DNA from 2 places in the Pseudoalteromonas sp. SR45-6 genome. Region 2 is predicted to be linked to the other one. Evidence: predicted binding sites of a transcription regulator. Region 2 holds the regulator's gene; the other holds the start of a gene.
The links. The regulator NrdR, encoded in region 2, represses ribonucleotide reductase genes. The targets are predictions, from matches to a motif close to AAACACNANATNTNGTGTTT.
Positions count from the first base shown of each region.

Region 1: nrdA (class 1a ribonucleoside-diphosphate reductase subunit alpha) is a predicted target of NrdR. The motif match lies at 9,165-9,184, and genes of this name have one in related genera.

Region 1 covers NZ_JACJDM010000068.1:5,964-21,280, forward strand. Annotated here, with positions in the region: gene rpsA (30S ribosomal protein S1) at 1-1,237, opposite strand, end outside; gene cmk ((d)CMP kinase) at 1,331-2,041, opposite strand; gene aroA (3-phosphoshikimate 1-carboxyvinyltransferase) at 2,149-3,426, opposite strand; gene serC (3-phosphoserine/phosphohydroxythreonine transaminase) at 3,426-4,508, opposite strand; gene gyrA (DNA topoisomerase (ATP-hydrolyzing) subunit A) at 4,623-7,322, opposite strand; gene ubiG (bifunctional 2-polyprenyl-6-hydroxyphenol methylase/3-demethylubiquinol 3-O-methyltransferase UbiG) at 7,502-8,212, shown strand; gene H5158_RS20080 (HAD family hydrolase) at 8,212-8,895, shown strand; gene nrdA (class 1a ribonucleoside-diphosphate reductase subunit alpha) at 9,297-11,579, shown strand; gene nrdB (class Ia ribonucleoside-diphosphate reductase subunit beta) at 11,649-12,779, shown strand; gene yfaE (class I ribonucleotide reductase maintenance protein YfaE) at 12,779-13,051, shown strand; gene H5158_RS20100 (YaeQ family protein) at 13,056-13,583, opposite strand; gene H5158_RS20105 (TonB-dependent receptor domain-containing protein) at 13,734-15,317, shown strand, end outside.
Region 2 covers NZ_JACJDM010000012.1:18,062-33,378, forward strand. Annotated here, with positions in the region: gene nusB (transcription antitermination factor NusB) at 1-158, opposite strand, end outside; gene ribE (6,7-dimethyl-8-ribityllumazine synthase) at 174-638, opposite strand; gene ribBA (bifunctional 3,4-dihydroxy-2-butanone-4-phosphate synthase/GTP cyclohydrolase II) at 740-1,852, opposite strand; gene H5158_RS07770 (riboflavin synthase) at 1,882-2,535, opposite strand; gene ribD (bifunctional diaminohydroxyphosphoribosylaminopyrimidine deaminase/5-amino-6-(5-phosphoribosylamino)uracil reductase RibD) at 2,548-3,690, opposite strand; gene nrdR (transcriptional regulator NrdR) at 3,692-4,141, opposite strand; gene glyA (serine hydroxymethyltransferase) at 4,244-5,500, opposite strand; gene thrC (threonine synthase) at 6,236-7,519, opposite strand; gene thrB (homoserine kinase) at 7,538-8,464, opposite strand; gene thrA (bifunctional aspartate kinase/homoserine dehydrogenase I) at 8,474-10,891, opposite strand; gene H5158_RS07805 (response regulator) at 11,122-11,487, opposite strand; gene H5158_RS07810 (HAMP domain-containing sensor histidine kinase) at 11,769-13,532, shown strand; gene rdgC (recombination-associated protein RdgC) at 13,654-14,565, shown strand; gene H5158_RS07820 (HDOD domain-containing protein) at 14,632-15,317, opposite strand, start outside.

The sequences.
Region 1 (15,317 bases), on a different contig from region 2:
CGCCTTTCTTGAATTCACGTACAGCGTCTTCGCCAGGTGTATTCCAAGAAATGTCTGAAAGGTGTACAAGACCGTCAATACCACCGTCAAGACCGATAAAGATACCGAAGTCAGTGATTGATTTGATCTTACCAGTAACTTGATCGCCTTTGTTTTGAAGACGAGCAAATTCTTGCCAAGGATTAGCAATACATTGCTTAAGACCAAGTGAAATACGACGACGTTCTTCGTCGATTTCAAGAACCATAACTTCAACAGTGTCGCCTAAGCTAACAACTTTAGAAGGATGGATGTTCTTGTTAGTCCAATCCATTTCAGAAACGTGTACTAGACCTTCAACGCCTTCTTCGATTTCTACGAAGCAACCGTAATCTGTAAGGTTAGTTACACGACCAGAAAGTTTAGAACCTTCTGGGTAACGACCAGCGATAGCTGCCCATGGATCTTCACCAAGCTGTTTAAGGCCTAGAGATACACGAGTTTTATCTTTGTCGAATTTAAGAACTTTAACTGCGATTTCGTCGCCAACATTAACGATTTCTGAAGGGTGCTTAACACGCTTCCACGCCATATCAGTAATGTGTAGTAGACCATCAACACCACCAAGGTCAACGAATGCACCGTAGTCAGTAAGGTTCTTAACGATACCTTTAACTTCTTGACCTTCAACAAGGTTAGCAAGAAGCTCTTCACGTTCTTGTGAGTTTTCAGATTCGATAACTGCACGACGTGAAACTACAACGTTGTTACGTTTTTGATCAAGCTTGATTACTTTAAATTCAAGCTCTTTGCCTTCAAGGTGAGTTGTGTCACGTACTGGACGAACATCAACAAGTGAACCAGGTAGGAAAGCACGGATTGAATCAACTTCAACAGTGAAACCGCCTTTAACTTTACCGTTGATAACACCAGTAACAGTCTCTTGCTCTTCACATGCTTTCTCAAGACGGATCCACGCTTCGTGACGCTTCGCTTTCTCACGAGAAAGGATAGTTTCACCGAAACCGTCTTCAATTGCATCTAGTGCAACATCTACTTCGTCGCCAACAGCAACTTCTAGTTCACCAGCAGCATTTTTGAACTGCTCTGCAGGGATAGCACTTTCTGATTTAAGACCAGCATCTACAAGTACAATGTTGTTCTCGATAGAGATAACTGTACCTTTAACGATAGAGCCTTGCTCTGCTTCAAAACCCTTTAAGCTTTCTTCAAATAACTGCGCAAAATTTTCTGACATACGAATATACGTCTCATATATTATTACCAATAAGCAACCATGCTGCATGGGGTTGTTAAAATAGCACTGGCATCCTGCTGGCGCATAAATAGTTTATCGTCGTTTTGGAAGTTTACCTTCGACGATCGCTGCATCTAATAAAGTCATAACCTTATCAAACACTTGCTGTGCATTAAGCTCGCTAGTATCGAGTTCAATAGCATCGTCAGCTGGTACAAGCGGCGCAACGGCACGATTCATATCGCGGTCATCACGTGCTTGAATATCTTCTAATAGACCACTTAGTGTAACATCAAGACCGCGTTCATTCAACTCAACAAAACGTCGGCGCGCGCGTTCTTCTGCACTAGCGGTTAAATAAATTTTTAATGGAGCATCTTGGAACACCACAGTGCCCATATCGCGGCCATCGGCTATTAGCCCATTTTCAGTTCGAAATGCACGTTGGCGCCGTAATAATGCTTCTCTAACGCGCGGTAAGGCTGCTACTTTTGAAGCGGCAGCTCCTACTTCTTCATTTCGAATTGTTGTTGATACATCTTCACCTTCCAGAATAACCTTTCCAGCGTTAGTTTGACTATCAACTAAAAACTGCACATCTAAGTTAGCAGCTAAAGGCACCAATGCCTCTTCGTTGTCTAGTGCAATTTGGTGATGAAGTGCTGCTAGTGCTAATACGCGATAAATCGCGCCACTATCCAGTACATCCCACCCTAATTTATCGGCTAACAAGCGACAAACAGTTCCTTTACCTGAACCACTTGGGCCATCAACGGTGATCACGGGCATTAATAACGCCTGCATTTAAACCTCCTGCAATGCACACCAAAATAAAACTGCGACATTATACGTTACTTAATTAAATATATCCGCTTTTTGTATGTAACTTTTTATATTTCAACTTTAGTCATTTATTGACTAACTGATGCTAGTACATTGAAAAATGTTGGAAATGTCTTGTATGTACACTTAGGATCATTGATAGTTATTGGCTTGCCGCCTACAGCTACCATGGCAAAACACATCGCAATACGGTGGTCGTCATAGGTATCAATCGCCACATCGTTAAAGTGTTTTGGCGGTGTTATTTCGATGAAATCTTCACCTTCAACTACCTCAGCGCCCACTTTACGCAGCTCCGTCGCCATTGCATGTAAGCGATCAGTTTCTTTTACGCGCCAGTTATAGATATTACGAATAGCGGTTGGACCATCTGCAAATAACGCCACTGTCGCAAGGGTCATCGCCGCATCAGGAATAGCATTGGCATCGATATCCACACCTTTTAATTCGCCTTTACGTACCACTAAGCGCTCGTCATACCAATCTATTTTAGCACCGACCTGCTCCATCACTTTTGCAAAGCCAATATCGCCTTGCACAGATTTTGCGCCTACGCCTTTGATCTCTATTTCACCACCGGCAATTGCCGCCGCAGCGACAAAGTAAGATGCACTTGATGCATCCCCTTCAACCATAATACGCTCAACAGCTTGGTATTGCTGCGCACCTTTTACAGTAAAGGTTTTATAGTTATCGTGAGTTACCGATATGCCAAAGCGAGCCATTACATCTAAGGTAATATCAATATACGGTTTAGATACCAGCGTACCCTTAATTGTAATGCACGTATCGCCATTAAATAACGGCGCAGCCATTAATAATGCGGTAAGAAATTGGCTCGAAATACTGCCATCAATTGCAACGTTGCCGCCATTAATTTGCCCACCAACAATTTTAAGTGGCGGATAGTCTTTATTTTTTAAATAACTAACATCCCCACCGAGCGCTTGTAATGCATCAACTAGGTGACCAATTGGACGTTCCTCCATACGTGGCTCGCCAATTAGTTCATAGTTTCCCTTCACAGCGGCTAAAACCGCAGTCAGTGGGCGATACGCAGTGCCTGCATTACCTAAAAACAATGGCTCAGCTGGAGTCAAAAACTGCCCGCCAACACCTTTTACAGTGGCTACAGTTTTATCATCATTAAGACTGACATCAACGCCCAATAATTTTAATGCACCAAGCATATGACGAATATCATCACTGTCTAATAAGTTTTCTACAACCGTTGTGCCTTGCGCAAGTGCCGCTAACAATAAAATACGATTTGATAAACTTTTTGAGCCAGGTAAGGTAACACTGCCATTTACTAGATTAATTGGCTCTAAGCGTAACTGCTCCATTAACTGTGCTCCTTGGCAAATTTCGCCATAAAGTCAACTAACGCTTGTACACCGGCAAGTGGCATGGCGTTGTAAATACTCGCACGCATACCGCCAACAATACGGTGACCTTCAAGTGCAAGTAAGCCAGCTTCTTTTGCTTGGGCTAAAAACTGTGCATTTAAGCTTTCATCATTGAGCCAAAAAGGCACATTCATACGTGAACGACAATGCTTAGCAACCTTATTGCTATAAAACGGTGATTCATCAATAAAGCCGTACAGCAGTTCGGCTTTTGCTATATTTTGCTGTTCCATGGCTTTAACACCACCATTTTTCTCAAGCCAGTCAAATACTTCTGCCGCTAAATACCAAGCAAACGTAGGTGGCGTGTTATACATGCTGCCTTGTTTTACTTCGAGTGCGTAATCAAATATACCTGGCTTTGCAACCCCTTCACGCTCAAGCAACGTTTTACGAATAATCACAATGGCAAGGCCTGATGGACCAATATTCTTTTGTGCACCAGCGTAAATTAAATCAAACTGATCAACATCAAACTCACGCGATAAAATAGTTGATGACATGTCTGCAACGATCGGCGCTGTTGGGTGACTTGGTACATCAAACACTTCAATGCCATCAATGGTTTCATTTGGACAATAGTGGATGTATGAAGGATCGGCTGGAAATTGCCACTCACTAACTGGTTTGATAGAAAATTGCTCATTTGTGTCATTACGGACATCAAGCTCAGTGACGGTAGTAAATTTAACCGCTTCGTCAACCGCACCTTTAGACCACACACCATTTTCACAATATACGGCGTCTTTACCTGCTTGGTGCAGGTTCAGTGGCACTGCAGCAAATTGGCCTCGACCACCGCCATGCATAAACAGCACTTCAAATTCATCGCTGATATTCATTAACCGGCGTAAGCTTGCTTCACATTGTGCCGTTAATGCTAAAAATTCTTTACTACGGTGACTGATCTCCATCACCGATACACCTAAATCTTGCCAATCAAGAAATTCTTTTTGTGCTTTTTCCATCACAGCTGGCGGTAACATTGCAGGCCCAGCACAAAAATTATATATACTCATTACCTTTCCTCATTCCAGTAATTTAACAATTGTTTTTAATTGCTAATTTTAACAATTAATTTTTTTGATTTTTATAGTAAAAAAAAGCGGCCGAAGCCGCTTTAATGATTAATGTTATGCCTCTGGAGGATTATCCCCAGCGTCATCATTAACAGTGTCGACTAGTTCAACGCTTTCACCTTCGATAATAGCGTTAAGCTCATCGATTTCGATCTCTTCGATACGTTGTAAACCAACTACTTGCTCTTCGTCAATAGTTCTTATCAAAATAACACCTTGGGTATTTCGCCCAACGGTAGAAACTTCATTAACGCGAGTTCGCACCAGAGTACCTCGATTAGAGATAATCATGATTTCATCGTTATCGTCAACTTGTACAGCACCAACTACAGCACCGTTACGCTCACTTACTTTGATTGATACCACACCTTGAGTCGCACGACTCTTAGCAGGGTAGTCACTGAGCAATGTACGCTTACCGTAGCCGTTTTCTGTCACGGTTAAGATAGCACCATTCGTCTTAGGTACAATTAATGATACAACACGTTGGCCTTCAGCCATCTTAATACCACGAACACCTGTTGCAGTTCGGCCCATCTGACGAACACCCTTGAACTTGATTTCCGGGTTACCGTTTTCATCAAGTACTGGGTTGCCGTTTTCATCTAAAACAGGTGATTCTTCGGCTTCTTTAAAGCGAACAACTTTACCAGCATCAGTAAACAACATGATTTCGTTGCTACCATCAGTGATATCGACACCAATCAAGCTATCACCGTCGTTTAAGTTAACGGCAATAATACCGCTAGCACGTTGACGGCTATACGCAGTCAATGGTGTTTTCTTCACGGTACCAAATGCAGTTGCCATAAAGATGTATTTATTTTCTTCATACTCACGTACTGGCAAGATAGCCGTAATACGTTCGTCTGCTTCAAGCGGCAATAAGTTTACAATTGGCTTACCACGGGCTGCACGACTGGCAAGTGGTAATTGATACACTTTAAGCCAATATAAGCGACCTGCCGTTGAGAAACATAAAATAGTATCGTGAGTATTAGCAACTAGTAGACGTTCAATGAAATCTTCATCTTTCATCTTGGTTGCTGATTTACCTTTACCACCACGGCGCTGTGCTTCGTAATCAGACAATGGCTGATACTTCACATACCCTTCGTGAGATAGGGTTACTACTACGTCTTCTTCTGTGATCAAGTCTTCAAGACTAATATCATGAGCCGCTGCATTAATTTCAGTACGACGTTCGTCGCCGTATTGCTCTTTAATTTCAACTAACTCATCGCGGATAACTTCCATTAAACGCTCAGGATTAGCAAGAATATATAAAAGCTCGGCAATTAAATCTAATAACGTTTGGTATTCGCTTAGAATCTTTTCATGTTCAAGACCAGTAAGCTTGTGTAAGCGTAAATCTAGAATTGCTTGGGCTTGTTGCTCAGAAATATAATACTGACCATCACGAATGCCTAAGTCATCCGCTAACCAATCTGGACGGGCAACATTTGCTTCACCGGCTTTTTCAAGCATGGCTTTTACATTACCTAATTCCCACGGGCGGCTAGCAAGTGCTACTTTAGCTTCAGCTGGCGTTGGTGAGTTACGAATAAGCTCGATAATTGGGTCAATGTTAGCAAGTGCAATTGCTAAGCCTTCAAGCATGTGTGCACGATCGCGGGCTTTACGTAGGTCAAATACCGTACGACGAGTCACTACTTCACGGCGGTGAATGATGAATTCTTCAAGCATTTCTTTTAAGTTGAAACACTTAGGCTGGTTATTGATCAACGCAACCATGTTCATACCAAACACAGTTTGTAACTGAGTTTGTGCATACAGGTTGTTTAAGATCACTTCGCCTACGTCACCACGTTTGATCTCGATAACGATACGCATACCGTCTTTATCTGATTCATCACGTAATGCACTAATGCCTTCAATCTTCTTATCTTTAACAAGCTCAGCAATCTTTTCAATTAAGCGGGCTTTATTTACTTGATAAGGGATCTCGTGAACGATGATCGTTTCACGATGGGTTTTTTCGTCAACTTCAATTTCCGCACGTGCACGCATGTACACTTTGCCACGGCCAGTTAAATAGGCTTGTTCAATGCCTTTTTTACCGTTGATAATTGCCGCAGTTGGAAAATCTGGGCCCGGAATATAATCCATTAGTTCATGAATGGTTAATTCAGGGTTTTGAATAAGTGCTAAACAGCCATTCACAACTTCAGTTAAGTTATGAGGAGGAATGTTCGTCGCCATACCTACCGCAATACCCGATGAACCGTTCACTAATAAGTTAGGAACTTTGGTCGGTAATACGTCAGGAATTTGCTCTGTACCATCATAGTTAGGTACAAAATCAACAGTCTCTTTTTCAAGATCAGCCAAAAGCTCATGAGACATTTTCGCCATACGGACTTCGGTATAACGCATTGCTGCTGCTGAGTCACCATCAACTGAACCAAAGTTACCTTGGCCGTCAACTAACATATAACGTAAAGAGAATGGCTGGGCCATACGTACGATTGTGTCATACACCGCACTGTCGCCATGGGGATGGTATTTACCAATTACATCACCAACCACACGGGCTGATTTTTTGTAAGGCTTATTCCAATCATTATTAAGCTCGTTCATAGCAAACAAAACGCGGCGGTGAACAGGTTTTAAACCATCACGTACGTCTGGTAGTGCTCGTCCTACTATTACGCTCATTGCGTAATCTAAATAGGAGTTTTTTAACTCGTCTTCAATATTGACTGGCAGAATTTCATTGGCGAAATCAGTCATTTGATATCACATTCCTTCAGTATTGACCCACGAAAGTGCCACATATGGGCGCTTGCGGGGATTTAGTTATTATTACCAAGTCATGCTACCACAATTTATTTAGATTTACAGGCGCTAAATCTTTGCGATTTATTAATTTACCCCTATATAATGGCCTGAGATTGACGAGGAAGTTTTTTATGACCGAACATCAGAATGTAGATAGTGCAGAAATTGCAAAGTTTGAAGCCATCGCTGAGCGTTGGTGGGATCGTGAAGGCGAATTTAAACCCCTTCATGAAATTAATCCATTAAGATTAGATTTTATTGCCGACAAGGCCAAAGGCTTATTCGACAAAGAAACACTCGATGTCGGCTGTGGTGGCGGTATATTGAGTGAAAGTATGGCGCGAATGGGCGCACATGTGACTGGTATTGATATGGGTCAAGAGCCGTTAACCGTTGCGAAACTGCACAGTTTAGAAACCGGTGTAAACGTTGACTATATAAAAATACCTGCCGAACAGTATGCCAGCGAACACCCTGCCCGCTTTGATACAATTACTTGTATGGAAATGTTAGAGCATGTGCCAGACCCTGCATCTATCATTCATGCAGTAGCAGAATTAGCGAAACCTGGTGCTGATGTATTTTTCTCTACATTAAACAAAACCCCAAAAGCATATTTGTACGCAATTATCGGGGCGGAAAAATTATTGAAGATGGTGCCTGATGGAACCCATGATCACAAAAAGTTTATCAAACCAGCACAACTCATTGCATGGGCAGAACAAGTAGGCCTCAAAGTACGTGCTAGTGCGGGATTGAGTTATAACCCTTTATCAAAGCAGTACAGCTTAAATACCGATGTAAGCGTTAATTATATTCTGCATTTTGAGAAACTAGCGTAATGGCTGGTTTTAACACAGCAACCCCCGCAATTGATTACGACGCCTTTATTTTTGATTTAGACGGTACATTACTCGATACCGCAGATGATTTAGGGGCTGCGCTAAATTACGTACTCGCTGATCATAACCAACCATTAGTAACCGCTGATATATATCGTCCTGCAGCTTCTAACGGTGCAATGGCGCTGCTTGCAGCTGGATTTGGTCAGCAATGGCACGATCACCCAAATCAAGCTGACTTACGCCAGCAGCTATTAACGGCCTACGCAGATAATATTGCCACCCATAGTCAATGCTTTACTGGAATTGCACAATTATTGATCGCGCTTGATCAACAACAGATCAAATGGGGGATCATGACTAATAAACCTGAGTTTTTGACTATTCCATTAGTTGCTGCAATTGCTGAACTCAAAGATGCACAGGCAATTGTCAGTGGTGACACCCTCGATATCGCTAAACCATCACCTTTACCTTTACTGCATACAGCCCAACTGTTAGATGTTGATCCGAATCGTTGTTTGTATATCGGTGATGCGCAGCGTGACATAATTGCAGCCAAGGCTGCAAACATGCACAGCGCTGCTGCGTTGTGGGGCTACATCCCTAGTGAAGCTGAAGCATTGAGTTGGCAAGCCGATTTTAATTGGCAATCACCTATTGATGCATTTAACCATATATAGTGCCATGTCAAATTTTAACCACTACATATTGTGATCGTGTTACTTTTTGCACATTGTTTGTTGATAAAAAAAGCAGCCAAAATTTATTTTTAAAATGCGTAAATTTAATCGATCATCAGTTGATTTTTATAAATTTCATTTTAATCAGATGGTCAAAGGTTAATGGCTACTAACACAAGCGTGTTATCCCAACGTTATCCACAATTAGGGGCGTTTATGCCCCTTGCAAATGATCGCATACCACACTATCTTGTGATCTAGAATTTGATGAACACCAGATGTTGTGGCTAAATGTTATTCAATTAAATTCGCGCTAATACAGTTTTATTGCAATAAAAAATTTATTTTAAGAAAAATGTGTCACTAAAAAATATTATATCCCAAGGAATACAGGCAAAACTATGAACCAACAGCTATCTGTAAGCAAACGTGACGGCCGTAAAGAGTCACTTGATTTAGATAAGATCCATCGCGTTATTGCTTGGGCCGCCGAAGGTCTAAATAATGTGTCTGTCTCACAAGTTGAGCTGAAATCGCACATCCAGTTTTATGATGGTATTCGTACTGAAGACATCCATGAAACCATCATCAAAGCGGCCGCTGATCAGATCTCTAAAGAGTCGCCTGATTATCAATATTTATCAGCCCGCTTAGCTGTATTCCATTTGCGTAAAAAAGCCTATGGTCAATTTGAGCCACCGCGCTTGTATGATCATATCGTTAAGTTAGTTGAAGATAAGCGTTACGATGCACACTTACTAGCTGACTACACAGAGCAAGAAATTGATCAACTGGATGAATACCTTGATCATGGACGTGATTTAAACTTCAGCTATGCTGCTGTTAAACAGCTTGAAGGTAAATATTTAGTACAAAACCGTGTTACGGGTGAAATTTATGAAAGCGCACAGTTTTTATATATTTTAGTTGCGGCAAGCTTGTTCTCTGATTACCCAAAAGAAACGCGTTTAGACTACATAAAGCGTTTTTACGATGCAGTGTCATTGTTCAAAATTTCATTACCTACGCCTATTATGGCGGGAGTTCGTACCCCTACGCGTCAATTCAGTTCATGTGTACTGATTGAATGCGGTGACAGCCTAGATTCAATTAATGCAACCTCATCAGCGATTGTAAAATACGTATCGCAACGTGCAGGTATTGGTATTAATGCTGGTCGTATTCGCGCACTAGGTAGCCCTATTCGCAATGGTGAAGCATACCACACCGGTTGTATCCCGTTTTATAAGCACTTTCAAACGGCTGTTAAAAGTTGTTCGCAAGGTGGTGTCCGTGGTGGCGCAGCAACCCTGTTCTATCCACTTTGGCATCTAGAAGTTGAAAACTTATTAGTGCTTAAAAACAACCGTGGTGTTGATGATAACCGCGTTCGTCATTTAGATTACGGTGTACAGTTTAATAAACTAATGTACTCACGTTTGATCAAAGATGATTACATCACATTATTCAGCCCGTCTGATGTGCCTGGTTTATATGATGCATTTTTTGAAGATCAAGATGAATTTGATCGTCTTTACGTACAATATGAACAAGACGAGTCAATTCGTAAAAAACGTATTAAAGCTATTGAGCTGTTTTCAATGTTTGCACAAGAGCGTGCTAGCACTGGCCGCATCTATTTACAAAATGTTGACCACTGTAATACACACAGCCCATTCATTGCTAAAGTGGCACCAATTCGCCAATCTAACTTATGTTTAGAAATTGCATTGCCAACTAAACCACTTAACAATGTTAATGATGAAGAAGGTGAAATTGCACTGTGTACGCTGTCGGCCTTTAACTTAGGTGCGATTGAGTCACTGGATGAACTTGAAGAGCTTGCAGAACTTGCGGTACGTGCACTTGATAACTTACTGGATTTCCAAGACTACCCGGTGCCAGCAGCACATAATGCAACGATGGGCCGTCGTACACTCGGAATAGGCGTAATCAACTACGCATATTACCTTGCTAAAAATGGCAAACGTTATTCTGATGGCAGTGCCAATGCATTGACTCACAAAACATTTGAAGCAATTCAGTATTACCTAATGAAAGCCTCAAATGAACTGGCTAAAGAACGTGGTGCATGTCCTAAATTTAACGAAACAACGTATTCGCAAGGTATTATGCCAACCGATACGTACAAACGTGATTTGGATAAAATTTGTGATGAACCATTGCATTTAGATTGGGATACATTACGTGCCAATATCAAAGAGCATGGTATGCGTAACTCAACGTTATCTGCGTTGATGCCATCTGAGACATCGTCGCAAATTTCAAATGCAACTAATGGTATTGAACCACCACGTGGTCATATCAGTGTTAAAGCCAGTAAAGATGGTATTTTAAAACAAGTTGTACCTGAGTATGAACGCCTTAAAAATAATTATGAATTATTGTGGGATATCCCATCAAATAAAGGTTATTTAGAATTAGTGGGTATTATGCAAAAGTTTGTTGACCAAACAATTTCTGCCAATACTAACTACGATCCAAATAAGTTTGAAGGTGGTAAAGTACCAATGAAGGTCTTATTACAAGATTTACTGGGTGCTTACAAACTTGGCGTTAAAACCCTTTACTACCATAACACCCGTGATGGTGCATCTGATATGCAAGAAGATACACCAGAAGTGGAAGATGATGATTGTGCAGGCGGTGCGTGTAAAATCTAATCGGTAATAAATATAAATTGGAAGCGGGCTATACGCCCGCTTTGCCCTGTTCGTTTTTTGAGTGATCTTATGTCTTATACTACTTTTAGCCGAAACCATAATAACCAACTACAAGAACCGATGTTTTTCGGCCAAACCGTTAACGTATCGCGTTATGATCAACAGAAGTACCCTATTTTCGAAAAGCTAATTGAAAAACAACTATCGTTTTTTTGGCGTCCTGAAGAAGTCGATGTAAGTAAAGATCGGTTAGATTTTCAGGCTTTACCTGATCACGAAAAACATATCTTTTTAAGTAACTTAAAATATCAAACATTGCTTGATAGTGTGCAAGGTCGCTCGCCTAATGTTGCGTTACTGCCAATTGTGTCGATCCCAGAACTTGAGACCTGGATTGAAACATGGGCATTTAGTGAAACAATCCATAGCCGTTCATATACACATATTATTCGTAACGTTACCCAAGCCCCTGAGCTTATTTTTGATGATATTGTTAGTAACGAAAAGATCAGTGAACGTGCTGATGCCGTAACTAAATATTACGATGAATTAATTAATAAAGTGGCTGTGTATAACTTATACGGTGAAGGTAAACATGAACTTAATGGCGAAACAGTTCATATCAGTTTATTTGAACTTAAAAAGCTTTTATACCTTGCAATGATGTCAGTGAATATCTTAGAAGCGATCCGTTTTTATGTCAGCTTTGCCTGTTCATTTGCGTTTGCAGAGCGAGAATTAATGGAAGGTAACGCTAAAATTATTAAGCTGATCGCCCGTGATGAAGCGCTTCATCTTTCTGGTACTCAGCATATTTTGAATATTATGCAAGATGGTAAAGACGATCCTGAAATGGCTATCGTAGCAGCCCAGTGTCGTGATGAAGCGATCAAGATGTTTGTTGATGCTGCTGAACAAGAAAAAGAATGGGCTGAATACCTGTTTAAAGATGGTTCAATGATTGGCTTAAACAAAGATATTTTATGCCAATACGTTGAGTACATTACTAATGCTCGTATGACTGCAGTTGGTTTACCAACACAGTTTAAAACCAGCAGTAACCCTATCCCATGGATCAATTCATGGTTAGTGTCAGACAATGTACAAGTTGCTCCACAAGAAGCGGAGATCAGCTCATACCTTGTAGGCCAAATTGACTCTCAAGTTAATGCCTCTGATTTCGGTGACTTCGATCTCTAATGACCAGCAACAAAACTGCAAAGATCCACTTTGCAGATAATAGCCAGTGTGTAGATTTTGACACTGGCTGTCATTCCCTTTTAGACTGCCTAGAACAACAGCAATATGAAATTCCTTTTCAGTGTAGAGAAGGATATTGTGGTGCCTGTAGAGCAACCCTAGTAGCAGGGCAAGTCACCTATAACGAAGAACCACTCGCCTTTGTACGTGATGGAGAAGTACTGCTGTGCTGCTGTAAACCCGATGGCAATATCACTCTCAATTTGAAGTAATTTGTTAATGCCAGTCAAACTGCTTTGTTTCATAGCAATGTATTTTATCACTGATCATTAAACTACTTTCATCTATGGTTACATCCCAATTTAAACTGCGGGTTAAATCCACCTGAATATCATCAATAAACTGCTGGTCAATCTCAATAATATGGCTATTATCAAATAACTTTAACCGTGACTGAGATTGCGTTAACCATTCACTATTGCCCGTTGTTAAAATTAATAATTCATCCACTTGCTTAGCGATCTTAACTAATTCATCAAGGTCAGGTTTATCAACACTTAACCAGGTTTTATAATGTTCATCCAACGCTTGAATTCCTACATCTGGCTGTAGTTTATCAGCAAGTTTATTAAGCACTGCATGGCTGTCATAAGATAAAATACAATAGCCTAACAGCTTTAAAACAAAATGCTCCAGTGTTTCATTTTTAGTCAACGCTGTGGTAAAAATTTCTTTGTGATTACGCTGATGACGCAGATCAGCTATGCTAAATCGTGCTTTAAAAATACGTGTTTTATCAGACATAATATTCACCAGTCTCGCCGTTACTCCTATTGAGTATAGCCCAATCTGATATAAGCACGTTTATTTTAAAAGTTATGGTATAACATTATTGATCAGCACAAATGATGGTGTTATATTATATCACAACATAATAGCAACAACGTAGTAACCATGATCCGACATTCATTAATATCAACTGCAATTATCACTGCTTTAAGCTCTTTTTCTGCTCATGCTGCGCTGGTAACTGGGCAAGTTTTTGACAATAACAAGCAACCACTCAGCTATGCCGATGTGCACGTACACGGTAAAGCACAGTCAATTAAAACTGACGAGAATGGCCGATTTAGTATTAATATTGATGCTAATAGCCAATTACATATTAGTAAAAATAATTTTGTTGATGCTAGAGTTCAAGTAACTGAAACCAGTTCTGCTCTAAATATCACGCTTGTACCTACGTCAGTTGAATCTGTCGTTGTGTATGCCTCTGCCCTGCATAAAAATAGCTTAGAGATGATTTCACCAGTGAGTGTACTCAGTGGTGATGAACTGCGCAATAAAGCAAAACCCACGTTAGGCGAAACGCTCAAAGGCCTTCCAGGTGTTAATGCCAGCTATTTTGGCCCTGTTTCATCTAGCCCTATAATCCGTGGCCTAGATGGCCCTCGCGTTAAAATCACCCAAAATGGCTTAGACAGCAGCGATGCGTCACGTATTGGCCCAGATCACGCAACATCGAATGACAGCCTAGCTGCAGAACAGATTGAAGTTTTGCGTGGCCCAGCTACGCTACTTTATGGCTCAGGCGCGATTGGTGGCGTAGTTAACGTAGTAGATAACCGCATTCCAACTGATAATATCGAGCAGTTAACTGGGGCTGTTGAATACAGCCATGACACGGTTTCAAATGCCAACACCTATGCTGCCAAGCTTGAGACGGGCCATAACAACTTTAACTTCCATTTTGACGGTACCAAACGCACTGGTGATGACTACCAAACTCCGCGTTTTAACTTACCTGAAGAAGAGCACGAAGATCATGAGGGTCATGACGAAGAAGAGCATGAAACAGCCACCTCGGTAAAAAATACCTTTATTGATAGCCAAACCGTTAACTTTGGTACCAGCTATGTAGGTGAGCATTTAACGCTAGGTGTTTCTTATGGCCGTATTGAAACCGATTACGGTATTCCAGCACATAGCCATGAACATGAACATGGCCATGATCACGAACACGAGCATGATGAAGGCGAAGAAGAAGCCGTTTATGCGCGTGTAGAACAAGATCGCTGGCAAGGTTTGATGAGCTATGCATTACACAACAACTGGATTGAAACTATTAATTTACGTCTAGGTTATACTGATTATCGCCATGCTGAAATTGAAGATGGCGCGATCGGTACTATCTTTAGTAATGAAACCACTGAAGCACGTTTAAATATTGAGCATAAGTTAGGTAATTGGCATGGTATGGCTGGTTATCATTTTAGTGACTCTGATTATGATGCCGATGGTGAAGAAGCCTTCACACCCGCTAGCAAAACGACTACTCATGCATTATTTATCCTCGAAGAAAAACAGTTTGGCGACGTGACATTAGAATTAGGTGCGCGTATTGAAGATTATAATATTGATAGTAATGTCGGTGCTGCTGCGCATGACCATGACCATGACCATGAAGATGATCATACTGATGAACATGCCAATGAAATAACGCCTTACAGTAAAAGCTTTACTAATCTGAGCGCTTCA
Region 2 (15,317 bases):
CGCGAAAGATCTTTAAAGTATTCAACATCAATTTTAGTCACATCGTTTTCGATCAACATTTGTTGTTCGATATCGGCAATGGCATTGCCACTTAATTGCCAAGAATAAACGGCTTGAAGTGCTAAGATACGTGCTTTACGTCTTGCTGCTGGTTTCACAAAAATTCCTTAAACTTAAATTTTATCTAACACATTAACCATTTCAAGTGCGCCTAAAGCAGCTTCGCCGCCTTTGTTGCCCATTTTAGTGCCAGCGCGTTCAATCGCTTGCTCAATGCTTTCAGTGGTTAATACGCCAAATGCAATCGGGATATCATACTCAAGCGACACTTGCGCTAAGCCTTTATTTGATTCGCCAGCGACAAGATCAAAATGTGGTGTACCACCTCTGATCACAACGCCTAAAGCGATGATTGCATCATACTCTTTTTTTGCTGCAACGCGTTTCGCCGCTAAAGGTAATTCTACCGCACCTGGTACATAAACTACGGTAATATCATCATCAGATACACCACCAGTACGTTTTAATTCATCAACAGCACCAGCTAATAGGCTGCTACCAATAAAGTCATTAAAACGAGAAATAACGATAGCGAATTTCTTGCCAGGAGCGTATTTATTACCTTCAATAATTTTCATTCGATAACCCTAAAAAATAAGTTCAAGCGGTTGCGATTGCGCAAAAATTGCTGCGCATCATACCATATAAATAAAATAATAGCCTAGTTTAAGCGTTGTGCTTATTGTGGCTCTACGTAGTCAACCACTTCTAAGTGAAAGCCCGATAACGCATGGTACTTTTTAGGTAAGCTCATCAAACGCATTTTTTCAATGCCCAAGTCAGCTAAAATTTGTGACCCTACGCCTACGGTGCGTGAAGTACCTTGGAATTTACGATGCGCTACCGTCTCACCAGCATCTTCTGCAGCAAACGCTTTGACTGTCGCTTCTAGTTCTTCGGTGCATTCTTGCTTACCTAGAATAACTAACACACCTTGATGCTTTGCAATATAAGCCATGGCATCTGACAAGCCCCAGCTTCTATCGGCACTGCGATCAGATAACAAAATATCATTGAAGGTACTTTTTAAATGAACCCGTACTAAGGTTGGTTCATTCGTTTTAACCTCACCATTTAACAGCGCATAATGTAACTGGCCGTCAATGGTATCTTTATAAGTAACTAAGTCAAACTCACCATGTACGGTTGGCAACTTACATTTTGCCACTTGCTCAATAGTGGTTTCATTCATGTTACGGTATTCAATTAAATCAGCAATAGTGCCAATTTTGATATTATGTTGCTCAGCAAATACTTCTAAATCAGGACGACGCGCCATGGTGCCATCAGCATTAAGAATTTCCACAATTACTGATGAAGGCTCTAAACCGGCTAAGCGGGCTAAATCACAACCGGCTTCAGTGTGACCGGCACGCGTTAATACGCCACCTGGTTGTGCCATAATAGGAAAGATATGCCCAGGTTGAACGATATCACTTGGTACAGCACCTTTGGCAATCGCAGCTTGCACAGTACGAGCGCGATCTGCAGCAGAAATTCCCGTAGTCACACCTTTCGATGCTTCAATCGACATCGTAAAGTTAGTCGAAAATGCCGCACCATTGTTTTTTACCATTAATGGTAAATCAAGTTGCTCACAGCGCTCTTGAGTCATTGTTAGGCAAATTAAGCCGCGACCATGAGTGGCCATAAAATTGATCGCTTCAGCACTAATGTGCTCGGCTGCGATAATTAAATCGCCTTCATTTTCTCTGTCTTCATCATCCATTAAAATAACCATTTTACCGGCTTTAATGTCATCAATAATTTCTTGTGCGCTGTGTAAATTCATAATCTGCTCGTGTAAGTTGTGGAGTGCGTTTATTTAATAAAACCGGCTTGGGCGAGTAAACTCATCGAAATATCTGAACTAGCTGGCTGCTCTGCCCCTTTGATCAAACGCTCTAAATAACGCGCGATTTGATCTACTTCTAAGTTCACTTGCGTGCCTACTTTAAAATCAGCAATAGTTGTTTGCTCACTAGTGTGCGGCACAATTGTCAGTTTAAATTTATTATCTGCTACTGCATTTACTGTTAGGCTAATACCATCAATGCATACCGAGCCTTTATAAGGAATATATTTCATTAGTTCTACATCGGTGCTTAACCAGTACTCAACGGCACGCGCATTAGGCGTAATTGCGGTAATAGTCGCGATGCCATCAACATGCCCTGAAACTAAGTGGCCACCTAAACGAGATACTGGCTGCATGGCTTTCTCAAGGTTTACAGTTTGCCCTTGTTTATAGTGAGCAAATCCCGTTAAACTGATCGTCTCATTTGATAAGTCAGCGCTAAATCCATCACTGTGCTTGGCCACAACCGTTAAGCAAACCCCATTAGTTGCAATGCTATCGCCTAAATTTACATCGGCCATATCAAGGTTATTACTTTTAATGCGGATAGCTAAATCGCCTTGCTTTTGTTGTAACTCGCTAATAGTGCCCGTCGCTTCGATGATCCCAGTAAACATAGTGGTTACTCTTTAATTATTTGGTTTAGATGAGGCTTTGCGTGGTGTCGCCGTGATACGAATATCGTCACCGATACACACACACTCATTAATTGATAAATTAACAACGTCTTGCATACTTGTCAGCTCTGTAAAGTTTAGTAAGCTTTTGCCGTCATTCCCTAACAACTTCGGCGCCAGATAAACAATATATTCATCAATTAAATTACATTCAGTCATTTGGCCCGCTAAGGTTGCCCCTGCCTCTAACCAAATATGATTAAACTGTTGCTGCGCTAGAAGTTTCATGGCAGCCACTAAATCAACTTTATTATTTTTTTCTGGTACTACAATATGGCTTACGTAATGAGGCCATTGCTGTGATTTATCAAGTTCAGTGGTAAGAATAATTACTTCACTGGCAATGCTAAATAATGCTAGCTCAGGTGTTAAACGATTTTGTGAATCAATAATAATACGTACAGGTTGGCGTACAGGTAATTGCGTTGGTAACGGCTCTGGCAGCTCATCAACACGAACATTGAGTTTTGCATTATCAACTAATACTGTGTCCGCGCCGGTTAAAATAGCGCAGCTTTGTGCGCGCTGTAGTTGCACATCTTGGCGAGCCTTAGGGCCAGTTATCCACTTACTTTGACCGTTTTTAAGTGCCGTTTTACCATCAAGGCTTGCGGCCATTTTGCAGGTAATAAATGGCATACCTTGCTCCATGCGCTTTAAAAAGCCACGGTTTAACAGCCTTGCTTGTTGTTCTAACAAACCTGACGCAACCTCAATGCCCGCGTCCGCTAAAATAGCTAAACCTTTACTGGCCACCTGCGGGTTTGGATCAACCATAGCAGCAATTACTTTTACCACGCCAGCAGCTTTTAAACCTTCGGCACACGGCGGTGTGCGACCAAAATGGCTACAAGGTTCAAGCGTGACATAAGCAGTTGCACCAAAGGCTTGGCTACCCGCCATTGCTAATGCATTCACTTCAGCATGGCCTTGGCCGGCAACTTGATGAAAACCTTCACCAACAATAACGTCATTTTTTACTAATACACAGCCAACGTTTGGGTTTGGGGTGGTAGTAAAGCATCCTTGTTTGGCAAGCTCAATCGCTCGGGTCATATAAGAGAAATCTTGTTCGCTAAACTGATATTGGTTCATATCACTCTCCCAAACGGGCAATTTCTTCACCAAATTCACGAATATCTTCGAATGAACGGTATACCGATGCAAATCTGACGTAAGCGACTTTATCGAGTTTTTTCAGCGCTTCCATAATGCATTCGCCAATCAGGTGACTGGAAATCTCACGCTCGCCGGTGGCACGTAATTGCGATTTAATAATATTGACCACTTCATCAACTTGCTCGGTACTGACGGGGCGTTTTTCTAATGCACGGTGTAGACCATTAAGGAGTTTATCTTCATTGAAAGGTTCACGGCTACCGTCTTGTTTGATCACCCGAGGCATTACAAGTTCTGCGCCTTCAAAGGTAGTAAAGCGTTCATGACATTCATTGCATTCACGGCGTCGCCTTACTTGGTGGCCACCTCCCACTAAACGCGAGTCAATCACTTTGGTATCTTTTGCGGTGCAAAATGGACAATGCATAGGTATCAGCTTCCGTTAAAAACAAAAAAGGCCGCTTTTAGGCGGCCTTTATAATAGCAAAAAACTAGGCTATTGTGATCTAAATTACTGTTTGTAACTCAATTAAGCGTAAACAGGTAATTTTTTACAGATTGCTTTAACTTTCTCTTTTACTTGTGCTTGTACTGACTCATCGTTGATGTTGTCTAGTACGTCACAGATCCAGCCAGCAAGCTCTTTAGACTCAGCTTCTTTAAAACCACGGCGTGTGATTGCCGGTGAACCAATACGTAAACCAGACGTTACAAACGGTGAACGTGGGTCATTTGGTACTGAGTTTTTATTTACGGTGATATTAGCATTACCTAAAGCCGCATCTGCGTCTTTACCAGTGATGTCTTTATCAATTAGATCAAGTAAGAACAAGTGGTTTTCTGTTTTATCAGATACGATCTTATAACCGCGCTCTTGCATTACTGCAACCATAGCTTTAGCATTTTTCACAACTTGAGTTTGGTATACTTTAAACTCTGGTTGTAGTGCTTCTTTAAATGCCACTGCTTTGGCAGCGATAATGTGACATAAAGGACCACCTTGGCCACCAGGGAATACTGCACTGTTAAGCTTTTTATAAATAGCTTCGTCGCCACAAGCAGAAATAATCAAACCACCACGTGGGCCGGCTAATGTCTTATGCGTAGTTGTAGTAACAACATGTGCATGTGGTACTGGGCTTGGGTAAACACCAGCAGCAATAAGGCCTGCAACGTGAGCCATATCAACAAACAAGTAAGCGCCTACTTTGTCAGCGATTTCACGGAATTTAGCCCAATCAACAATACCTGAGTATGCTGAGAAACCACCGATGATCATTTTTGGTTTGTGCTCAAGTGCAAGTGCTTCAACTTGTGCGTAATCAATCTCGCCAGTCGCTTCGTCAAGTCCGTATTGGATTGCGTTATAAAGCTTACCAGAGAAGCTTACATGTGAACCATGCGTTAAGTGACCACCATGAGCTAAGCTCATACCTAACACTGTATCGCCAGCATCTAATAAAGCTAAGAACACAGCAGCATTTGCTTGTGAACCTGCGTGAGGCTGAACGTTAGCATAATCTGAGCCAAACAATTCGTTTGCACGGTCAATCGCTAGTTGTTCAACCACGTCAACATGCTCACAACCACCGTAGTAACGCTTGCCCGGATAACCTTCAGCATATTTGTTTGTTAGCTGTGAACCCTGCGCTTCTAGTACGCGTGGGCTACAGTAGTTCTCAGATGCGATAAGCTCGATGTGTTCTTCTTGGCGAGCAGTCTCTTTAGTGATTGCTTCAAATAACTCTGGATCGAAATCCGAAATATTCATGCTACGTTCTAACATGGGGGCTCCTAGGGCAACGTGTATGGTATTTTGAAGGCTGAATTATACGCTGAAAACGTCAATTTGCCTATGGTGTAAAGATGAACATATTAAAACAGGGATTGAATTTAATTCACAGTGTTTTTGTAATGATATTTTTTTATTAAAGCATCAGAAATTTTAATGAATAAAAGCAAATAACATTTACATTATTTATACCTTAATCTGTTGCATTCGCGATTGTTTACACTATTATGATACCAATGTAATCATGGATGATGAACTAATTTACTATGCTAGCTAAACCTATCTACGAATCAATTCCTTATTGTTATGTCATTGTTGGCGGACTTTGCATTTTACTTTTCAGCACTGTTTTACCAACAGCCATTGGTATTTTTTTATTCTTCAATGGTGCCAACATTTGGCGATTACGCTCAAATTCACGGCGTAAAGATCATAAAGTAAATCGCATTAAAGTTAACAAACACTTTTATTATTATGAATTTAAACCATTTATTTTATTTATGTGCGGATTACTCCTAATCCATTGGGTAGCGAATGAATTAGTTATACTTGCAGGGATTATGATCTGCCTTATAGCCATTTTAATTTTTTGTTTACGAGTTCTAAACCGCCGTTCACGTTCAATAGTTTAATTTTCCATTACTGCTATTAAGTACAATTTAAAGCAATAAAAAACGACATTGCTTTCACATATGCCGTTTATTTTTAGTTTTACTGAGCGGGTAAAAACTAACCTAGTTTAGCTAATAATATTTCACGCAGGATATCGTAATCATCTGCGATATCTTCGGCTAAGCATGGTTTAGCTAATGCATCAGCTAGTGGTTTTGGCATTTCAAGTTCAATATTTAAAATCTCTTCAACACTTTCTTTAAACTTAGCCGGATGCGCTGTTGCCAGAAAAATACCAGCAGAATCAGTTGCTAAGTTAGCTTTTAGGCCCTGATAAGCAATCGCTGTATGTGGTTCTGCAACATAGCCTGTTTGATGAATTTTTTTCATCACTGCTTGGGTATCATTTTCATCAACACTAGTTGAATAAAAATCATCATAACTAAACCATTTGTTATCAAGCATGGTTTGTACACGTGGCCAATTATTAGGTTTACTCACATCCATGGCATTAGACAATGACTCGATTGTGGCATTAGGCGCCCAGTTTTTATCAAGGATAAAGCGCGGTACAGTGTCATTTTGATTGGTTGTAGCGCTAAGTTTAGCGACCGGTAAACCAATCACCGCACCGATCATCGCCGCACATACATTACCAAAGTTACCACTAGGTATTGAGATATGTGCTTTGGAGCGCTGCTCTTTTGGTAATTGCGCTATTGCTTCAAAGTAATAACATACTTGTGCAACAAGGCGACTTATATTGATAGAATTAGCTGAATTTAAACCTAAGCGAGATTTAACTTCATCATCTAAAAAGGCATTTTTAACCATCGCTTGGCAATCATCAAAGCTACCATCTACAGCGTAGCAATGGATATTATTACCCAAAGTAGTAAACAATTTTTGCTGTGCTAATGAGATTTTACCTTTTGGAAACAGGATAACCACATCAATATTTGGCTTGTTATAGAACGCATGCGCAACAGCTGCCCCAGTGTCCCCTGAGGTTGCTGTGAGTATTGTGGTTTTTTCACCTTGGCTAAATTGTGCCAAGCACTCAGCCATAAAGCGACCGCCAAAGTCTTTGAATGCAAGCGTTGGCCCATGGAACAACTCTAAACAATAAATATTGTCTTCAACTTCAACTAATTTAACAGGAAAGTTAAAGGCATTTTGCACCATTTGTGCAACCGTATCAGCAGGTAATTCATCACCAATCAAATGCGATAAAATCTTACTGCTACGAGTAACAAAGTCCATATCGAGTAAACTATCAACATCAGCTAAAGGCGCGAGCGATTCAGGGAAAAATACTCCTTGATTACGTCCTAAACCTGTTTTAACCGCTTCAACAAACGACACTTTTTGAGAATCATCTTTTAAATTATGTAATTGCATTATTAGTTCCTTAAATTCTTATAGCTGACGCGTGCCGGCGTTATCGAGTTTACAAATGTGGCAGAAGCCTTGCTCATTAATATAGTTTTGTTCAAGCCACTGTGCGCATTGCTGTGCAGCTTCAAGCGTTTTGCACACGGTAAATAATGTAGGACCAGCACCTGAGATACTGACAATCTCAGCACCAAACTCTGGCAGCGCCGCTTTAGCTTCACTAAAACCGTTGATCAGTGGCGCACGATGCGGCTCCGCTATTTCATCACTCATGATGGAGAGTGCTTCATCAAATCGGCTAGTTAACAATAAAGTACTAAACGCTGATAAGCGCTGCGCAAATTCAACGCTCGCATGCATACTTAGCTGTTTTGGTAACACTGAACGCGCTTTAGCGGTATTAAGTGAAAAACCAGGAAAAGCCGCTACGTAATACCAACGCTCATCAACCGGTAAAGCAATTGATTTATTTGGAATTAAATCACCAGTAAGCTGCAAACCACCCAAGTAACACGGAGTGATATTGTCGTAATGACGACCGCCACTGACAATCGCTTCAAAATCAGCCATTAATTCAATTAACTGCACTTGGCTCAGTGCAGTACCTGCAAACTGATCCAGCGCCGCAAATGTGGCTACTACAGAGCAAGCACTTGAACCAAGACCCGAGCCAATTGGTAAGTTCTTTTTTAATTCCAGTTTAACGCTTGGCATGGTTGGCGCTACATGTTCACGAAAATGCACTAAACACTGATACGCTAAATTTTCACTGGCATCGCTTGGTAGTTTATCTGCGTAATCGCCAGAGCATATAAATTCGTCAAGCTCGCTAGGACTTACCGCAACAACATCACCTAATAACGTGCCATCAATAGGAGCAAGCGCAGCACCTAAGGCATCAAAACCAACTGCAAAATTACCGATTGAGGCTGGAGCATATACTTCGATCATTATACTCTCCTAGCGCGATAACGTTTTTAAGATGTCAGCAAATACCCCGGCCGCAGTCACTGCTGAGCCGGCACCATAACCACGAATAACAAATGGACGTGGTTGATAGTATGCACTCAAAATTGCTAAGGCATTTTCGCCATCACGAATAACAGCCAGAGCATGCTTTTCATCTACCGCTTCAATACCTACTTTGCAGTGGCCTTGTTTGATAGTACCGACATAACGCAACACTTTGCCTTCACTTGCGGCACTTTGAATACGGTCATTAAACGCAGCATCTAAACTTGGCAATTTAGCCATAAATTCGTCAACGTTATCACCTTGGGCAAAGCCCGAAGGAAGCACTGATTCAACTTCGATATCGCTCAACTCTAATTTCATACCTGCTTCGCGGGCAATAATTAATAACTTACGCGCGACATCAGTGCCCGATAAATCATCACGTGGATCTGGCTCAGTAAAACCACTCTCTTTTGCTTTAATGGTTGCCTCAGACAGTGATAAACCATCTTGCAATGCGCCAAACATATATGACAATGAACCGGATAAAATTCCGCTAAATTCAAGTAACTCATCGCCAGCACCAAACAGTGACTGTAAGTTATCGATTACTGGAAGACCTGCACCGACATTTGTTTCGTATAAAAACTTACGATTATTTTTTTGCGTTGCTGTAATTAAATCTTGGTAATAAGCATATGAACTTGTATTGGCTTTTTTATTTGCAGCCACAACGTGGAAACCGGCATTCAAAAAGTCTACATACTGAGCCGCTAAAGCATCTGAAGACGTACAATCAACCAGCACTGGATTGATTAAATGATTTTGCCTAACAAATTGTTCAACCAGTTTGAGGTCAAACGGTTGTTCTGATGCTGCCAACTTTTGCTGCCAATCGTCAAAAGCAATTCCTTCGCTATCAAGATGTAATTGACGTGAATTAGCAACACCATATAAGTTTAGTTTGATATTACGTTTTTCAAGCCATGCTTGCTGACGCTCTAACTGCTTAATAAGTTCTTGGCCAACTAAACCACAGCCTAATAAAAATACATCAATTGATGGGATATGAGTGAAGAAATTTTCGTGACACACTTTTACAGCATCATTACACAGCTCGCCGTCAATCACTGCTGAAATTGCACTTTCAGTTGAATCCTGGGCAATAGCGACAATGTTAACTTGTGCTTGGGCGAGTGATGCGAAAAATTTAGCAGCTAAGCCTTTATGAGCGCGCATATTATCACCCACTAAAGTAACGATTGCTAAATTACGCTGCACCTGTACAGGTTCAATTAGTCCCGCCTGTGATTCAAGCTCAAACGCAGTTTGCAATGCCTCAAGAGCCAATGGCAAATCTGATTCATGGACACAGAAGCTGATGCTAAATTCACATGACGATTGAGTGATCAGTACAATCGAAACATTATCGTGAGCAAGGGCATTAAAAACTTTTGATGCCATGCCTACTTTACCTTTCATGCCGGGGCCTGAAACCGTTAGCATCGCAAGATTTTGTAAACTAGATAACGCTTTTACCGGCTCCGATGACACATTATCATTACTGATCAGTGATCCTTGTGCATCCGGATTATGGGTATTTTTAATTTCACACGGCACGCCAGCTTTAGCGCACGGTAGAATTGTTTTAGGATGGAGAACTTTGGCACCAAAGTAAGAAAGCTCCATCGCTTCTTTATATGATAAAAAATCAACTTTAGTGGCTTTTTTGATATAACGCGGATCAGCACTGTACACACCATCAACGTCAGTCCAAATTTGACATACTTGCGCTTCTAAACACGCTGCTGCAATTGCGGCTGAATAATCTGAGCCATTACGTCCCAGTGTAGTTAGCTGGCCTTGTTCGTTGCTAGCTGTAAAGCCAGGCATAATATAAATAGTCGCAGGATTAGCTTTTAAAGCCGTTTGAAAACGAATTTTACTCGCCACTAGATCAGCTTCCGCATCAATATGACCATTAGTTGATACAATGCAATCGGTTGCTTCGAGGTAGTGGGCGTTATGTGAGCTTAATAAACACTGCATCAGTGATACACTGATGCGCTCACCAAAACTAATAACATAAGCACGCACTTGATCTGGACAACATTGGATGAGTTTGACACCCGCTAGCTTATTTTGCAGTTCGTTTAAATCAGGCCAGTTTTGAACACTACCATATTCAGCTTCTACGGCTGCTTTTAAGCTTTGGCAACGCTCAATTAATGCGTGCCACTGTGTATCATAATCAAGTCCTTGTTCAGCAGCGCTTGCCAGTGCAACCAATGAATCGGTCATGCCACCTGGAGCGGATAGCACCAATAACATTTCGTCTTTTAATTGTGCTTTAACTAACTGTGCTACCTGTTGTAGGCAGGCAAAGTCAGCAAGTGACGACCCACCAAATTTTAATACTCGCATTTTTTATGTTTCCTCATCCCATAAAACGAAAAAAGGCCTGTGTTCGTTGTGAACACAGGCCTTTAAATTTGTTGCACCGACCTATGCCACTATCCAGTAAGAATGGTGGTTGTAATAATAATGGTCAATGCGTGATTATTTGTTTTCATAACCCTTAGACTGCCTTAAACAGGCCTATTCTGTCAACCCCAAATAAAAAGATAAATTATGCTTTTTGATTATAAAGAAATCTAATGAATGCCGAATTTATGCAGTATTTCATTTAATCTTGTTTTATCTATCGGCTTATCAACGAAGGCTATAGCTCCCAACTTAGCGACACGTTGTTTCATTTCAAGTTGAATATCTGCCGAGATAACCAGCACAAAGCATTCAATCTTTTGTGCTTTAATACTCTCAAGAACTTGTACTCCATCGACTTCGGGCATAGTTAAGTCAAGACACAGTAAATCGAAGTTATGTATATGCATTAACTCCAACGCTTCACGGCCATTTTTTGCTTGCATAATATCTGCTGCGATACACTCATTTAAACAGCGTATAACTTGTTTGCGTGCTACTGTTGAATCATCACACACCAGTACGGAAAAATTCATAATATAGACAACTAAAATACGTATAATAGATTACTGAGTAGACAACAAATCACTCAGTAAATAATAATGTTATAATACTGTTGTGATTTTATAACACAAAAATTTAACAGCGATAAGCTTAAGTTTTTGCTGAAAAAAGAAAATTAACAATGTTTGTACTGTTAAATAAGATTATTTTATTTATTTTTAAACATTTATTAGCTAACTTTAGTACTGAGTGTACTCGTTGCTAGGGTATTAATTAAGCTTTGTGAAAAAAATAAAGGAGCTATAGGCCACCGATGCTACAAAAAAGCCTATCAAAAAAGCTACTTACCAGCGTGTTATCCGTCTACTTTTTATTAACTTTTGTAGTCACGTGCGGGCAAGTTATTGCAGAATATGTAAACACGAAAGATTATATACGTGACGAACTGACGACCTTACAAAAAACATTTAGTCGTAGTTTAACCCGTGCTATTTGGGAGCTAAACACTAAACAAACCATCACCACAGCAGAAGGCTTATTAGCAATTCCAATGATTGAAGGTATTATTGTGCGTGACGATAGCGGCGAAATAATCTCACAATTAGGTCGCTCACTCGATATTCGCGAGCTATACAGCCAACAATTAGTACAAGAAGAAGCCATTATCGAAGATACTCCATCTGGCTTATTCGGTTATACCTTTCCATTGATCTTTGAATTTTCTGGCCGCGCCACCCAAGTTGGTGATGTCACGCTATTTTCGAGCCGAGAAGTGGTATTTAGTCGCATTATGATCTCAATTTATTTTTTAATTGGCAATGCGATGATCAAAACTACATTTTTAATCATCTTATTCTTAATGGCATTTAGAAAACTACTCACAGAACCTCTAGCACAACTAACAGAGCAAATTGAAGATCTTCAATTAGATGACCTCGAAGGTCAACATATCGAAATTGAAACAACTGAGCACAACGAATTAAAAGTAATGGAGCAATCATTCAATAAGTTGATCGATAAAGTTGTGCAATACCGCAAAGAGCTTGAACAAACTCAAAAAGCATTAATAATAAGTAACGAAAAGCTCGATCAGCAAAATCTACAACTTGAACAAGAAGTGGCACGTAAAACATCAAATTTAAGTCAAGCTATGATGGATTTACAGCAACAAAAATACGAGTTGGAAAAACAAAAACTAACGCTCACCGAAGAAGTTGATTTGCGTCGCCATACTGAACAAGAGCTGCTCACCAAACAAACTGAAATGCAACGCTATGTTGATGAACTCAATATGGCGCAAGAGCGTTTAGTCAGCTCAGAAAAAATGGCTGCTTTAGGTGGTTTAGTCGCCGGTATTACCCACGATATAAATACCCCGGTCGGTATTGGAGTTACAGCCTCATCCTTTTTGCAAGAGCGCCTAATACAAATTGAAAATGCTTACAAAGATAAAACACTCTCGCCTAAAGCACTTGAAGAGTTTATCAATGATGCCAAACAAAGTACTAGCCTATTAACCACTAACCTAGACCGTGCTTCAGAGCTGGTTGCCAGCTTTAAGCAAATTGCGGTTGATCAAGCCAGTGAAGCCGTGCGCACAATCAACCTAAAAGAATACCTTGGTGAAATTATTCGTTCGTTACACCCTAAGATAAAAAATACCAGCCATCATATAAATTTAGATTGCCCGGTAGACTTAACCTTAAATCTACCTGCTGGTGCTATCAGTCAAATATTTACCAACTTGATTATGAATTCATTGATCCACGGCTTTGATGGTGTCAGCAATGGCATTATAGACATTGCTATTAAAGATGAAGATGACCAAGTAATTATCGACTTTAAAGATAATGGTAATGGCGTTACCGAACAGCAACTTGAAAAACTATTTGACCCATTTTTTACGACTAAACGCGATCAAGGCGGCAGTGGTCTGGGCACACACATTACTTTCAATTTGGTTAAGCAAACCTTGAGCGGCGAAATCGATGCGACAAGCTCACCGGGGAACGGCTTGCATTATCATATTAGTTTCCCTAAAGACATGCCAAAACCTTTGTCTATATTTAATAACTAATGCGCCGAGACTGTTTGCCTAACACTTTGCTTAATTGCTAAACGTTTGGCCAATCAGTCATTTGCGCATCAGCTTTTTATTGTTATGATTGGGCAAATTTACCGAATGGATCAATCTCCCTATGTGGTTTAGTAACCTTATTTGTTACCGCTTTAAGCAAGACGTGTCGTACACCCAAGAAGACTTTGAGAAAGCCTTAGAGCAAGATTTATTTCGCCCTTGCGGTAGTCAAGATTTAAGTACATTTGGCTGGACCAAAGCCTTTGGTAAACATGGTGATACCCTTTCTCATTTCTCACAAAAGAGTATTTTGGTTTGTGCTAAACGTGAAGAAAAAGTACTTCCTGCATCCGTTATCAACGACATGGTTGCTGAAAAAATAGAACTTATCGAAGCCGAAGAAAATCGCCCTGTTAAGAAAAAAGAAAAAGACGAGCTCAAAGAAAATATCCTCCATAGCTTATTACCGCAAGCCTTTAAAAAGTCGAGTTTACAGTTTGCCTTTATTGACCAAGAAAATGGCTGGGTAGTCGTTAACAGTGGTAGTTTTAATAAAGCAGAAGAGTTACTGGCACTACTGCGCAAATCATTGGGTACATTGCCGGTAGTTCCTGCATTTGCAAACTATGATTTAGATGTGTTTTTAACGGACTGGTTAACTAACTTCAGTACACCTGAAGGCTTTGCTATAGGCTCTGACGCAGAGCTTGAAGAAGCAGACGATAGCGGTGCTCAAGTTAAGCTTAAAGGCCATGATTTAGCTTGTGATGAAGTTAAATCGCACCTTGAAAGCGGTAAACGCGTAACTAAACTTGCACTAGATTGGCAAGAGCGCCTGAAGTTCATGCTGCAAAATGATGGCTCTATTAAGCGCTTAAGCTACTCTGAAACATTAAAAGAAGAAAACGCCGACATCCCTAAAGAAGATATGTTAGTCAAACTTGATGCTGACTTTATTCTCGCTTCTGAAGAAATTAAGCTAATGCTAGAAGAACTTACGGCTGGTTTAGGTGACGTTGAAGATTTAGCCTAAATTTTGACTAAGTTTTAAATACTAAAAAAGCGCCCTATTGGCGCTTTTTTTAACTGACGACTTAGCTTAATTAAATACTGATTTCACATCATCAAGCATATCGTTGTATTCATCACTTGAGAAAATATCCAGTGATGGGATCACACCTTTATCAATGTAAGTTTGTAATGCCGCTGACTTATCTGAAACTTGTAAAATACCTTCCATAATCGCACCGATACGAATGAAATCAGCATAGCTAATATGTTCTGGACGATAGTTAGGATTGGCCCAGCTTTCTGCTACTTCAACAAATTCATCAGTAAACTCCCAAGCGCGCATGATGGCTCCCCCTACTTTACCGCTAAGCTTTTGAATCGCATGCGCTAAAAAGCTTGGATTGGCAAATACTTCTGGGTGACGTTCCGCTTCCGTCAAAATAGGCAATACACCAATGTTATAAACCAATGATGCGAGTGTAATGGTGTCACGATTCAATGAGGTCTGCTTGTTTTTCTTAAGGAAAAACTCCATCACAGTAATTGAGTGACATGCTACTTTTAAAGTTTTCTGCCATGCCTTATCCATATAACCTTTGATCAGCTCATTATTTGAAACAAATAGTTGCTCCATCGCCATTGCTGTTGCGATATTTTTGATCTGACGCAGACCAATTCTCGTTACCGCTTGATTTATATTAGAAACTTTAACTGTGCGCCCCATAAAAGCACTATTTGCGACTTTTATCATCCGTGCTGCTAATGCCGGATCAT